3 regions of the Streptomyces sp. NPDC051104 genome follow, and region 3 is predicted to be linked to each of the others. Evidence: riboswitches for the same ligand, from Rfam matches in the RefSeq annotation. Region 3 holds a riboswitch; each other region holds the start of a gene.

The links. A riboswitch is a leader RNA that binds a small molecule or an ion and turns the genes downstream of it on or off. The one in region 3 is predicted to bind cyclic di-AMP.
Region 1: it holds a riboswitch for cyclic di-AMP, as region 3 does, so the genes downstream of both, AB0N14_RS04250 (transglycosylase SLT domain-containing protein) here and AB0N14_RS14955 (peptidoglycan DD-metalloendopeptidase family protein) in region 3, are expected to answer to the same signal.
Region 2: it holds a riboswitch for cyclic di-AMP, as region 3 does, so the genes downstream of both, AB0N14_RS30810 (M23 family metallopeptidase) here and AB0N14_RS14955 (peptidoglycan DD-metalloendopeptidase family protein) in region 3, are expected to answer to the same signal.

The regions. Positions count from the first base shown of each region.
Region 1 is NZ_JBFBBS010000001.1:863,843-868,292, reverse strand. It holds partial or broken gene AB0N14_RS04260 (FAD-dependent oxidoreductase) at 1-404, shown strand, start outside; gene AB0N14_RS04255 (HAD family hydrolase) at 684-1,496, shown strand; gene AB0N14_RS04250 (transglycosylase SLT domain-containing protein) at 1,540-2,040, opposite strand; cyclic di-AMP (ydaO/yuaA leader) riboswitch at 2,060-2,224, opposite strand; gene AB0N14_RS04245 (polyprenyl synthetase family protein) at 3,114-4,124, shown strand; gene AB0N14_RS04240 (sigma-E factor regulatory protein RseB domain-containing protein) at 4,400-4,450, shown strand, end outside.
Region 2 is NZ_JBFBBS010000033.1:19,555-24,004, forward strand. It holds gene AB0N14_RS30800 (PrsW family intramembrane metalloprotease) at 1-308, shown strand, start outside; gene AB0N14_RS30805 (aldo/keto reductase) at 354-1,298, opposite strand; gene AB0N14_RS30810 (M23 family metallopeptidase) at 1,386-2,408, opposite strand; cyclic di-AMP (ydaO/yuaA leader) riboswitch at 2,420-2,576, opposite strand; gene AB0N14_RS30815 (PP2C family protein-serine/threonine phosphatase) at 2,803-3,885, opposite strand; tRNA gene AB0N14_RS30820 (tRNA-Met) at 4,412-4,450, opposite strand, start outside.
Region 3 is NZ_JBFBBS010000008.1:140,728-145,177, reverse strand. It holds gene AB0N14_RS14960 (alpha-galactosidase) at 1-1,448, shown strand, start outside; cyclic di-AMP (ydaO/yuaA leader) riboswitch at 1,762-1,918, shown strand; gene AB0N14_RS14955 (peptidoglycan DD-metalloendopeptidase family protein) at 1,923-2,858, shown strand; gene AB0N14_RS14950 (SGNH/GDSL hydrolase family protein) at 3,162-3,947, shown strand; gene AB0N14_RS14945 (carboxymuconolactone decarboxylase family protein) at 4,361-4,450, opposite strand, start outside.

The sequences.
Region 1 (4,450 bases), on a different contig from region 3:
GCCCGCTAGGCGCGTGGTGGCTGCGCGACCGCTTCCAGGAGAACGTGCAGGTGCGCGGGGTGGAAGGGATCATCCGTGCGTCCGTGGCGGACGGCGGCACGGCCCTGACGGTCCGGACCCACACGGGCCGCACGGAGGAACTCACCGCGGACCACGTCATCGCCGCGACCGGCTACCGTGTGGACATCTCCGCGATGGACTTCCTGGGCCACGAACTGCGCACACGCCTGGCGGTGAGCCGGGGCGCCCCGAAGCTCGGCGCGGGCTATGTGTCCTCGGTCCCGGGCCTGTACTTCACGGGCCTGCCGGCGGCGGCCTCCTACGGACCGGTGATGCGGTTCGTCTGCGGCACGGAGTTCGCGTCGCCGCGCCTGGCGAAGCACCTGGCGACGGCTCACGGCTGACCCGGCCGCCCACCGGACCACCCCGTGGCCCTCCCCTCTCGGAAGGGCCACGGTTGTCGAGCCGGATGCCGACCGGTTCTCGGCAGGGGGCCGGAGGTCGGCGGGTGCTCGGCAGGGGGCCGGGGGCCGGCCGGTGCTCGACAGGCGCCCGGAGGTCGGGCGTAGGTCAGTCGTAGGTCGGCCGTAGGTCAGCCGTGGGTCGGCCGGTTCACGACGGGTGGCCGGGCGTCGGCTGGTTCGCGGTGAGTCGTGGGGGTGTTCCATCCGTATTCTCTGATCATGGCCGCACCCCTCGCATATTCACTCATCGCCACTGACCTGGACGGGACGCTGCTGCGCGGTGACGACACGCTCTCCGACCGGTCGAGGGACGCGCTGGCGCGGGCCGCCGCGGCCGGCGCGCAGCACCTCGTGGTGACGGGGCGTCCGGCGCCCAGGGTGCGGCCGCTGCTCGACGACCTGGGCGGCAGGGGGCTCGCGGTGTGCGGACAGGGCGCGCAGGTGTATGACGCCGGCGCGGACCGGCTGCTGTTTTCCGTCACCCTGGAACGGGAGTTGGCCGAGACCGCGCTGGGCAAGATCGAGGCCGAGGTGGGGCAGGTGTACGCGGCCGTCGACCAGGACGGCGTGGACGGGCTCACGCTCATCGAACCCGGCTACCGGATGCCGCACCCCACGCTGCCCGCGGTGCGGGTCCAACGGCGCGACGACCTGTGGTGCGCGCCCATCAGCAAGGTGCTGCTGCGCCATCACGCCCTGGCCGACGACGAGTTGGCGACGGTGGCGCGCAGCGCGGTCGGTTCGCTGGCGACGGTCACCATGTCCGGGCCCGGCACGGTCGAACTCCAGCCATGCGGCATCACCAAGGCGACGGGGCTCGCGCTCGCCGCCGAGTATCTGGGCCTGGGGCCGCGCCGGACCATCGCGTTCGGCGACATGCCGAACGACATCCCGATGTTCGACTGGGCCGCGCACGGCGTCGCCATGGCGAACGCCCACCCCGAACTCAAGGCGGTCGCCGACGAGATCACGAAGTCGAACGAGGACGACGGCATCGCCGTCGTCCTCGAACGACTCTTCAGGGGCCGCTAGGCCTCGGCCTCGGCCTCAGCCCCGGTACGCGCGGCGCACAGCGTCAGTACGCGCTGTGGACGTTGTCGATGGAGCCGTACCGGTGGGCGGCGTAGTTGCACGCGGCCGTGATGTTCGCCACCGGGTCGTAGATGTTCCAGGACGTGCCCGGCACGTGGTACGCGCGGAAGGTCGGGTCGATGACCTGGAGGAGGCCCTTGGACGGGATGCCCATCCGGGCGTTGGAGTCCCAGAGGTTGATGGCGGACGGGTTGCCCGACGACTCACGCATCACGTTGCGGTGGATGCCGTAGTAGGAGCCGGGGATCCCGTGCTGCTGCATGACGACCAGCGACTGACGGATCCAGCTGTCGAGGTTTCCGGCGCGCGTCGTCACCGTCTTGGCGGCGGCGGTCGTGGTCGTCGCGGAGGTGGGGGTCGCGGCGGAAGCGCTGGTCGCGCCCAGGACCGGAAGGGCCAGAACGGCGGCACCCGTCCCCGCGACAGCGAGGGCACGGGTGAGGCGCGCGGCCTTGGAGCGGCGGTCCCGACGGCGTGCGGGCAGGGCGAAAGCGGGCATGTCGTAGTCCTCTCCGGCGCCTGCGAGGTGAGCTGTCGGGTTCGGGCTGGGAGGTGCCCGGCCGTGTCCTCGGTGTCGAGGAATCGGCTTCACCCCAAGCCGTTCCGGCGCTGTGCCCGGTCCGGCGACTTACCTGGGTCCCCCGCTCCTGCCGTGGTGGTCAATGGATCGCGGGCGGCGGCAGGATTCGGCGGTCCGCCCGGATCGATTGGGAAGGTATGCGAGAGCACATGTCGGGAACAAGCCTGGAAGTCGCAGTCCGAGGTAAATGACCATGAAATGCGGGAATAAGGGATGTGATCCATTTTGTTGAGCACAGTTCAAGTTGGCATAAGTAAAGGAGAAGTTGAGATTCCGCATGCTCCGCACCGCCTACCGGTGGCGTGAGCTAATTCACTCGTGCTTTCCTTGATCGCCACCTCTAATCCAGAGCCCTGGGGCGGCAATTCGGACAAAAGGCTCGATTGTTGCCCTCGAGTGGCGGCTTTTATGGGGACGAATTACGGCAATTCGGACATCGGTCGGGTCTACGGGAATCCGCATCTCCGGATCGGAGGGCGTGACCGACGTCACTCCTCATGCCATCTCGTCACGCCCTGTGGATCTGTACGCGCGCGTGCCTCGGCGTTCCGCGCGTCCCCGTCGAGACTGGGTGTGCGCTCGGCCGGGTGATGGCGCCGGGCGGGGCGGCCGGGCCGCGTGGCCCTGCGAAGGCCTTGGGGGTGCCGGGCTGCTCCGGAGGTGGGATGCGAGGGGGTGTTTCAGGGGACCGGTGCGCGTCGCCGGCCACCAGGTGGGGCAGCTTTCCGCTGTGTCGCTCCAAACCCGCTCGTATCACCTGATCAAGAACATGCCTCTCGTGATCCGATACCGCCCGGCCTGGAACAGCGGGCACTCGTGGTGATCGAAACCTGACCGGATACGCTGACTTGAGTGATGGCGGCGACAGATCGACAAACTCGGTGAGCCGAGTCGCCCTGACGCGTCATCGATCAAGTGACCGACCTCGATACCGACCGTGTGATCGTCAGCAGACGTCAGCAGACAGGAGACCTCACGTGACCGTCGTCGGGCCGTTCGGGCTGAGCGTGCGGGACCAGGCTCTGGAAGCCGATGTCCAGGCCGGATTGGCCGCTGTCGAGGAAGGGCTGCTCGACGCCACGAAGAGCGAGGTGCCCTTCATCACCGAGGCCGCGCAGCATCTCGTGCGCGCGGGCGGGAAGCGGTTCCGGCCGCTGCTCGTCATGCTCGCGGCACAGTTCGGTGACCCGTACGCGCCGGGGGTCGTCCCTTCGGCCGTGGTCGTGGAGCTCACCCACCTCGCCACGCTGTACCACGACGACGTGATGGACGAGGCCGATGTGCGGCGCGGGGTGGCCAGCGCGAACAGCCGCTGGGGCAACTCGGTGGCGGTTCTCACCGGCGACTTCCTGTTCGCCCGCGCGTCCCACATCCTGGCCGACCTCGGCCCGGAGGCGGTCCGTATCCAGGCGCAGGCGTTCGAGCGGCTCGTCACCGGCCAGATCCTGGAGACGGCGGGCCCGCGGGACGGCCGTGACCCGGTGGAGCACTACCTCGACGTCCTCGCCGGCAAGACGGGCTCCCTGGTGGCGGTGGCGTGCCGCTTCGGCGCGATGATGTCGGGCGCCGACGAGACGGTCGTGGACGTGCTGACGCAGTACGGCGAGCGTCTCGGCGTGGCGTTCCAGCTGGCCGACGACGTCCTGGACATCGCCTCCGACTCCCACGAGTCCGGCAAGACGCCGGGGACGGACCTGCGCGAGGGCATCGCGACCCTCCCGGTCCTGCGCCTGCGCGAGCGCGCCCAGCGGCACGGGCTGCCGGAGGATGTCGCCCTGTGCGAGCTGCTGGCCTCCGACCTCACGGACGACGCCCGCCACGCCGACGCCCTCGCCCGCCTCCGGGTCCACCCGGCCCTCGAGCAGGCCCGCCGCGACGCCGTCCGCTACGCGGAGGACGCCCGCTCGGCCCTGGCCCCGCTGCCGGACTGCGGCGCGAAGGCGGCCCTGACGGAGATGTGCGACGCGGTGGTGCACCGGGCGGGGTGACGCGCCAGGCGTTCCCTGAGCCCCCCGCCCGGCGTGTGCCACGTCCCACGCCTTTCGGTACGCCCTGACAACCCCTACGGGTGGGGCGCCGTGCCCCGCCCGTCATGTCATACCCCAGGAGTACGCGGAGTTGGCCCCGCGGTCTGACGCTTCCCTCCCGGTGATTTGGTCATATGGAGAGGACCACCTCACAGGAGTCCGGGGGAGAATGGCGGCGCAGGGGTGGACGAGTGCACAGACAGCAGGCCGCCGCCGACGACGGAGGTAAGGCACACATGGCACCGTACGAATCCGACGACAGCACACCCGCCGGGGAGGTCGAGGAC
Region 2 (4,450 bases), on a different contig from region 3:
CGTTCCTGCGCCACCGGGGGCGCCGGGGGCGGGCGGGCGCCGATTTCGTCGTACGGGAACGGGAGTTGCTGACCGAGCTGTGGGCGCGCCGGGAGGTGGCGCGGCCGGCGCTGGCGTATGCGGCACGGGCGACGGCACCGGCGGCTCCGCCGCTGTGGCCGGGGTACGGGCACGTGGCGTTCCAGAGGGCGCCGCAGTACGGCCCTGCCATGCCGCGGTACGGCCCGGTGGCGCCGCAGTACGGCCCTGCGATGCCGCAGTACGGTCCGGCGGTGCCGTATCCGGAGTACAACCCCTATCGCGCCTAGGAGTTGACGCGCGCTCGGCACCGCCGGACTCCGCCGTCTGCCGGGCTACGCCGACGCCTCCGTCAGCTTGGCCACGTCCTCGTCCGTCAGCGTCAGGTCCGCGACGGCCAGCAGCGCAGGCAGCTGCTCCACCGTCCGCGCCGAGGCGATCGGTGCCGCGACCGTCGGCTGGGCCGCCAGCCAGGCGAGCGCCACCGTCGGGATCTCGGCGCCCCGGGCCTCGGCGACCTCGTCCAGGGCCGTCAGGACCCGCTGCCCGCGCTCGGTCGCCAGGTGCTTGGCCGCGCCCTCCGCGCGTGCCGACTCCACCGTCGTACCCGGCCGGTACTTGCCGGTCAGGAAGCCCGACGCCAGCGCGAAGTAGGGAATCGCCGCGAGCCCCGCCCGGGAGGCGAGGTCCTGCAGCGCACCCTCGTAGGTGTCGCGCGAGACCAGGTTGTAGTGCGGCTGCAGCGCCACGTACCGCGCCAGGTTCTCGCGGTCCGAGAAGTCCAGGGACTCCTGGAGGCGCTCGGCGGAGATGTTGGAGGCGGCGATGGCGCGCACCTTGCCCGCCTTCACCAGCTCGTCGAGCGCGCCGATGATCTCCTCGACCGGCACCTCAGGCTTGTCGAAGTGGGTGTAGTAGAGATCGATGTAGTCGGTGTCCAGACGGCGCAGGGACGCGTCGGCCGCGGCCTTGATGTTGGCGGCGGTCAGGCCCTGGTAGTCGGGGTGCTGGCTGACCTTGGTCGCGATGACCACGTCGGAGCGGTTGCCGCGCGCCTTCACCCACTTGCCGATGATGGTCTCGGACTCGCCGCCCTTGTTGCCCGGCACCCAGGCCGAGTACGAGTCGGCCGTGTCGATGAAGTTCCCGCCCGCCTCCGTGTATGCGTCGAGGACGGCGAAGGACTGCGTCTCGTCGGCGGTCCAGCCGAAGACGTTGCCGCCGAGGGACAGCGGGAAGACCTCGAGATCGGAAGAACCCAGTTTGCGAAGAGAAGTCATGTTCTGTGTCAACGCCCGGACCGGGCGGCGTCTTCCGGAAAGCCCGCAAAGATCTTGCAAACGATCGCGCTCTTTGCGGGGGTGGGGTCAGGGGTTGAGGCCCTTGCCGCGCAGCCAGGCCAGCGGGTCGATCGCGGCGCCGCCGTTCGGGTGGACCTCCAGGTGCAGGTGTGGCCCGGTGACGTTGCCGGTCGCGCCCACGCGGCCGATGACGTCGCCCGTGCCGACCTTCTGCCCGACCGTGACGCTGATCGACGACTGGTGGCAGAACCACAGCTCGGTGCCGTCGTCGAGGGTGAGGATCGTGCGGTAGCCGTACGAGCCGGCCCAGCCCGCCTCCGTGATCGTGCCGCTGTGGACGGCCTTGATGAGCGTGCCGGTGGGCGCGGCGAAGTCCAGGCCGGTGTGGAAGCCGGAGGACCACATGGCACCGGCGTCGCCGAAGTGGGAGGTGAGGGTGTAGGAGGAGGTCGGCAGCGTGAACTGCCGGGCGAGTGCGGCGAGCCGCGCGGCCTCCTGCGCCTTCTTCTTCTCGGCGGCGGCCTTGGCCTGCGCGTCGTCCTGTGCCTTGGCCGCCGCGGCGGCGGCCTTCTTCACGGCGGCGTCCTCGGCGGCCTGCGCCGCCTCCTGCGCGATCCGGTCCTGCTGGGACTCGGCCTGCTGCATGATCCGGGCGCGCAGCGCCTCGCCCGCGCCCTTCGAACCGGCGGCGTCGGTGGCATCACCGGCGTCGGTCCGGCCGACGCTGCTGAGAGCGGTGGCCGAGCTCTCGGGGGCGCCGGAGTCGTCGCCGATGAGCGCCTTGGCGGATTCCGTGACCGAGGAGAGGTCCGGCAGGGATATGGACACCGGCGGCTTGCCGGACTGGGCGGTGGCCATGCCGCCCGCGCCGACGGCGGCCATCACACCGACGCCGAGGACGGTGGAGCTGCGGGCGAGCCCGCCCCCGCGCTGCTTGGCGACGCGGTGCCGGCCGCGGACGGGGCGGACGGAGTCCTCGGTGGGGTTCCACTCCTCCCAGGGGCCCTCGTCGATACCGGGTGCGACGTCGAGCGTCTGAGTACCGTTCGGGGCGAACGAGGTGCTCTGGGCAGGCCGGTTGAACGCCACGTGGGCGCACTCCTTTCCTTCCGTCTCGCCTACCGGGTTAGCTGACGGGTTCGGAGCAGGAAGGTCTCCTACGCGCGTATACCGGCCGTGCGGCACGGCGGTATCCGCGTGATTCACCCCAAGGTGGTGGTTCCCCGGCTCCCTTGCGGGATTCGGCAGGCGCGCACGGAGCCGCCTTCGGTGACGGCTGGGACGACCGCGCTGCGTTATCGAACGTTAATAGACCCGCGGCCTGTATTCCAAGCCGTTCAGGCAGATCCGTTCATTGCCGCTGGCCAGGACTTTCATGGCCTGAACGGAGGAAATCGGGCGAGTCGCCCCCGCCTCATCGACCTCATGGGTATTGACAGTATGTCAGTTCTTATGCGGAGGGGCATGGCTCACTCACTCCTCGTCACCGCGCCAGGGGGCGCCCGGGCCGGCGCACGGCCAGCAGAGCCATGTCGTCCGTGCCGCGGCCGCCGGTGTGCCGGGCGACCTCGCGCGTGATGGTGCTCAGCAGGGCGCCGGGGCCGGGGAAGACCCGTCCGGCGAGGCGGACGGCGGGGTCGTAGAACCGGCCGTGCGCGTCCCGTGCCTCCGAGACGCCGTCGGTGTGGAAGAGCAGCGTCGAGCCGGGCGGGAAGTCCCACTCCTCCACCCGGTCGGGCCAGACGCCGAGGTCGCCCATGCCGAGCGGCAGCGCGGGCTCGCGGGCCTCCAGTTCTCGCAGGGAACCGTCCGGGAGCAGGAGCAGCGGGGCGGGGTGGCCGCGGTTGACGATGCGGACGACGCCGGAGCCGTGCGGGATCTCGGCGAGGATCGCGGTGGTGAACCCCTCGTACACGTCGGGCCCCTCGCGCCCGGCGCGGTCGCGCATCAGCGCCCGCTCCAGGCGCTGGGCGACGGCCTCGAGCGTGGGCTCCTGTTCGGCGGCCTCCCGGAAGGCCCCGATCACGACGGCCACGGCGGTCACGGCGCCCATGCCCTTGCCGCGTACGTCGCCGACGACGAGCCGTACCCCGTGCGGGGAGTCCTGGACGGTGTACAGGTCGCCGCCGATGAACGCGTCGGCCTGCGCGGCCTCGTAGCGGGCGGCGATGTCCAGCCCACCGATCCGGGCGGCGGGCTCGGGCAGCACCGCACGCTGCGCGGCCTCGGCGATCTGGCGGGCGGACGCGAGGCGGGCGACGTTGCGGCGGACCAGCACGTTGAGGAGGACGGCGAGGGCGGCGACGGTGGTGACCGTGGCCACCTCGGTGACCTCGCCCGCCTTTCCGAGCACGCCGAGCCCGAGGTGGACCCCGAGGACCACGACGACGGCCGCCGTGCCGGTGAGGACGGTGCCGCGCAACGAGAACAGGGGCGCGGCGACGAGCGGCGCGGCGGTGAAGAGGGGGCCGGCCGTGTAGTCGGACGGGGCGAGGAGGTCGAAGCAGAACCCGGCGACGATCAGCAGCCCGGGCAGGCCCCGCAGAAAGGCCCGCGCGTACGAGATCCGCCGCTCCTCGGCCTCCGTGGCGGCCTCCGCCTCGGCCCCTCCGTACGCGGGCACCGGAACGGCCCTCGCGCCGGGGGCGGGGACGGGGGTGCCGGGGTCGGGCACGGGGGATCCTGGAGCTTCGGGGGCTCCGGGGGCTCCGGGGGCTCCGACGAGCCGGCCGGGTCGGCCGGCTAGGCGGTCCTCGCGGTCGGGGAGGCACCCGCCGGACCGGTTGCCGCGGCCGGAGAGACGCCCGCCCGACCCGTCGCGACGGCCGGAGAGATGCCCGGAGAGACGCCCGCGCGACCGCTCGTGGTCCTCGGCCCCCTCCTCACACGGCCCATCGGGCCCACGCCGCTCGTCGGGATCCTGCTCCCATGACCACCGCTCGCCTGCTTGCTGCACCACCCGTCCAGGCTTCCCGGAAGGGCGGCGGGGGGCGACCGCTGTGGGCCGGGCGGAGTAGCCGCCAGTGGGTGAAAGAGGGCCGGGGAAACACCGAGGGCCGGAGCCCTTTCGGACTCCGGCCCTCGGCCTTCAGTAGCGGGGACAGGATTTGAACCTGCGACCTCTGGGTTAT
Region 3 (4,450 bases):
AGGAGAGCGGCGAGGTCTACGGCTGCGCGCTCGCCTGGTCGGGCACCTGGCGGATCGCCGTGGCCCAGCTCCCGGACGCCCGGGTGCAGATCACCGGCGGCGCCGGGTACGACGACTCGGGTCTGCTGCTCCTTGCGCCGGGGGAGACGTACACCACCCCCGTCTTCGCGGGACTGTGGAGCGACGGCGGCCACGGCGGCGCGAGCCGCGCCTGGCACGCCTACCAGCGCGCGCACATCGTCCCGGACGCCGACCGGGACCGCCCCGTGCTCTACAACTCCTGGGAGGCCACCGAGTTCGACATCTCCGAGGAGCAGCAGGGGGCGCTGGCGCGGCGGGCGGCGGCCATAGGGGTGGAGCTGTTCGTGGTCGACGACGGCTGGTTCGGCACCCGTACCAGTGACCGCGCCGGTCTCGGCGACTGGCGGCCCAATCCGGACCGCTTCCCCTCCGGCATCAAACCGCTCGCCGACTACGTGCACGCCCTCGGCATGCAGTTCGGCATCTGGGTCGAGCCCGAGATGGTCAACCCGGACAGCGACCTCTACCGCGCCCACCCCGACTGGGTGCAGTACCAGCCGGGACGGAAGCGGACGGAGTTCCGCAACCAGCTCGTGCTCAACCTCGCCCGCGAGGACGTCCAGGAGTACCTCTGGGAGCAGCTCGACGCCCTGCTCTCCAGCGCCCCGATCGACTATGTGAAGTGGGACTTCAACCGCTGCTTCACCGACGCCGGCTGGCCCGGCGAGCCTTACCCGCAGCGGCTGTGGGTCGACCACGTGCGCGCCTTCTACGCCCTGCTGGACCGGTTGCGGGCCGCGCACCCCCATGTCGCCTTCGAGTCCTGCTCGGGCGGCGGCGGACGTGTCGACCTGGGCGTCATGAGCCGTACGGACCAGGTGTGGACGTCCGACAACACAGACCCGCTCGACCGCCTCGCCATCCAACACGGCTTCAGCCAGATCCATCCGGCCCGGGTGATGGCCGCCTGGGTCACCGACAGTCCGAACGCGATGCTCAACGGACGGGTGAGCTCGCTGCGCTTCCGGTTCGTCAGCGCCATGGCCGGAGTGCTCGGTGTCGGCGGCGACCTCGCGCAGTGGACCGAGGAGGAGCTGGCCGAGGCGCGCGACTGGGTCGGCCTCTACAAGGAGATCCGGCCCGTGGTCCAGCGCGGTGACCTGTACCGGCTGCGGCCGCCGGCGGGCGGGTTGAGCGCGGTGCAGTACGTCCTCGGCGACGAGACCGTCGTCCTCGCCTGGCTCCAGGCACAGCACTACGGCGAGCCGGTCGCCCCTCTGCGGCTGCGTGGCCTGGACCCGGCGGCGACGTACGAATGCCGGGAAACCGGCGAACTGCACCGCGGTGCGGTCCTTCTGCATCACGGGCTGCGGCCCGCGCTGCGCGGTGACTTCGACGCGACGGTCATCCGGCTGCGCCGGATCTGAATCTGAAAAATGGGCGTGCCCGAATTGACCGATTCCTTGTAACTCGCTCTGGATGAAGGGCTTCTGAAGAACCGACACGTGAGCAGTGTCATACGCGTGACGCTCCGCTGTCGCCATGTGCATGTAATTCGGTGATTGTTCAGGGAAATGGTGAAGCCCAGAGTCGCCGGATCGACGGAGCGTCACCGGGGGCTTCCGGTGAGGACAACGAGAAAGGTGCGCACCGGGAGGCGAACAGTTGTCGCTGCGCGTCCTGTTCGCTTACGTTTCCCATCCATCCGGGCGGAACGCCGAATCCTGCCGCCGTCCGGAGCCCGCACACACACCCATGCCCGGCAGGAGCGGGGGACCCACAGGAACCATGCCTGTTCCGGTCTCCGGAACGGCTAGGGGTAAAGCCGTGCGCGAGCACGGCCGGACATCTCCAGTCCGCACCCGACAGCTCACCTCGCAGGCGCCGGAGAGGAATTCACCATGCCCGCGAAGGGTAAGCACCGCCGTCCCAAGCCCCGGCGTTTCACCCGTTCCCTCGCCGTCGCCGGAACCGGCGGCGCCGCGTTCGCGCTGCCCCTGGTCGGGGCGGCCGGGGCCCATGCCGCCACCCCGGCCTCGTCCGTTGCCGAGAAGGCCGCCATCGCTTCCCAGGAGACCGTCACCGCTTCCCAGGGGACCGCAATCGCTACCGAGAAGGCCGCCACCGCGGTTCCCGTCACCGTGAAGCGGGGCGCGGACCGGGCGACCGGCAGCAGGACCTACACGGTCGAGGCCGGCGACTGGCTGGAGAAGATCGCCCGCGAACAGCACGTCGACGGCGGTTGGCACAGGCTCTACGAGGACAACCGCTCGGCCGTCGGCTCGGACCCGTCGCTCATCCACCCGGGCCTGAAGCTGACGTTGGACGGTGCCCGGGCCGCGACGAGGACGACCACCCCGCCCGCAGCAAAGTCCAAGGCCTCCAGGGCTGTCACGAGGAAGGCCGCCAGGACCGCCACGGTCTCCGCCGGTTTCACCCTGCCCGTCACGGGTGCCGTCCTCGGCACCGGTTACCACGTCGCGGGCGGCATGTGGTCCAGCGGCCACCACACCGGAGTGGACTTCGTCGTCCCGACCGGCACCAGTGTGAAGGCCGTCACCGAGGGCACCGTGGTCGCCGCCGGCTGGGGTGGCGCGTACGGCAACCAGGTCGTCATCAGGCTCGCCGACGGCCGCTACGCCCAGTACGCCCACCTGTCCCACATCTCCGTCGCCGCGGGCCAGACCGTCGCCGAGGGGCAGCAGGTCGGCCGGTCCGGCGCGACCGGCAATGTCACCGGACCGCATCTGCACTTCGAGATCCGCACGACCCCCGACTACGGGTCGGACGTCGATCCGGTGGCCTACCTGCGCTCCCACGGCGTGACCGTCGGCTGACGCCACCCGCCGCGATTTCCGCGAGGCCGGGCCCTGTTGGGGGTCCGGCCTCCGGCGTTCACGCGGTCCCGACAGGAGTGCGACCACGGCCCACAGTGATCGGGAAGCCACTTCCGGATCACCGGGTTCAGCGTCCGGCGGCTCGCCCAACACCCCTGATCGGGGGCGTATTCCTGATCGGCGCAGTTGCGGCGAGTGGTTTATCTCACCGTCCGTCAACCTTTTCCTACGGTCGCGTAGCTCACATCGCAAGGTGAATCATGGACCGATGTGGCAGACGATTCGAAGAATGACAACAGATCAGTGATCGGGTCGTACGTGGCGGTGGGGGACAGCTTCACCGAGGGTGTCGGCGACCCGGGGCCCGACGGGCAGTTCGTCGGCTGGGCCGACCGGTTCGCGGTCCTCCTCGCGGACCGGCGGCCCGAGGGCGACTTCCGGTACACGAACCTCGCCGTGCGCGGCAAACTGCTCGACCAGATCGTCGAGGACCAGGTCCCGAAGGCCGTCGAACTGGCTCCGGACCTGGTCTCGTTCTGCGCCGGCGGCAACGACATCATCCGGCCGGGCACCGACCCCGACGACGTCGCCGAGCGGTTCGAGCGGGCCGTCGCGGTCCTGACGTCCGCCGTCGGCACGGTGATGGTGACCACCGGGTTCGACACACGGAGCGTGCCGGTGCTCAAGCATCTGCGCGGCAAGATCGCCACCTACAACGGCCATGTGCGGGCGATCGCGGACCGGTACGGCTGCCCGGTCCTCGACCTGTGGTCGCTCAAGTCCGTGCAGGACCGGCGCGCCTGGGACGACGACCGTCTCCACCTCTCGCCCGAGGGCCACACCCACGTCGCCCTGCGGGCGGGCCAGGTTCTCGGCATGGAGGTGCCGGCCGACCCGGACCAGCCGTGGCCGCCCCTGCCGCCGCGCGGCACGTTCGAGGTACGGCGCGACGACATCCACTGGGCACGCGAGTACCTGGTGCCATGGATCGGACGGCGGCTGCGCGGAGAGTCGTCGGGGGACCGGGTGGTGGCCAAGGGGACGCTGTCGCCGGACGACATCAGGGTGCGGATCGCGCAGGCGGTGTGAGGCCCGGCCTCCTCCTCCCAGGAGGCCGGCCGTTCAGGCCGAAGCGGGGGTCCGTGGGCGGAGCCCCGGGCCGGTGGCTGGGGGCGGCAGCCCTCAGCCACCGGCCCGGACCGCGCCCTGCCGCCGGTGGCCGCGACCGGGGCGTCCACGCGGTCGATGCCCGCGCCGACGACCTCGGCGGCGACTGCCGAGCTGTCCGACGACGGCGTCGAAGCGCTCGCCGCCGCGGTCCACGGGCGAGGACCTGGGGCTCACCCAGGAGCTGAGCGCGGCGGTCCCGCAGAGCCGGGGCCGCTCATCCGGTCCGTCGGACACCCGCCTACGGAAGCCTCGAAGGAGTCGCCCGCTTCCTGTGGAGGGGCGGCACGGCGGTCGCCGGAGCCGGCCGGAACCGCATGCTCTCGGAGTGACCGCTACCGCGCGGAGGTCGTCCGCCGTTCCTCCACGGGCGGCACGTCGCAGGAGTCCTTGAAGCCCTGGCTCGTCAGTCCGAGCGCGGAGTT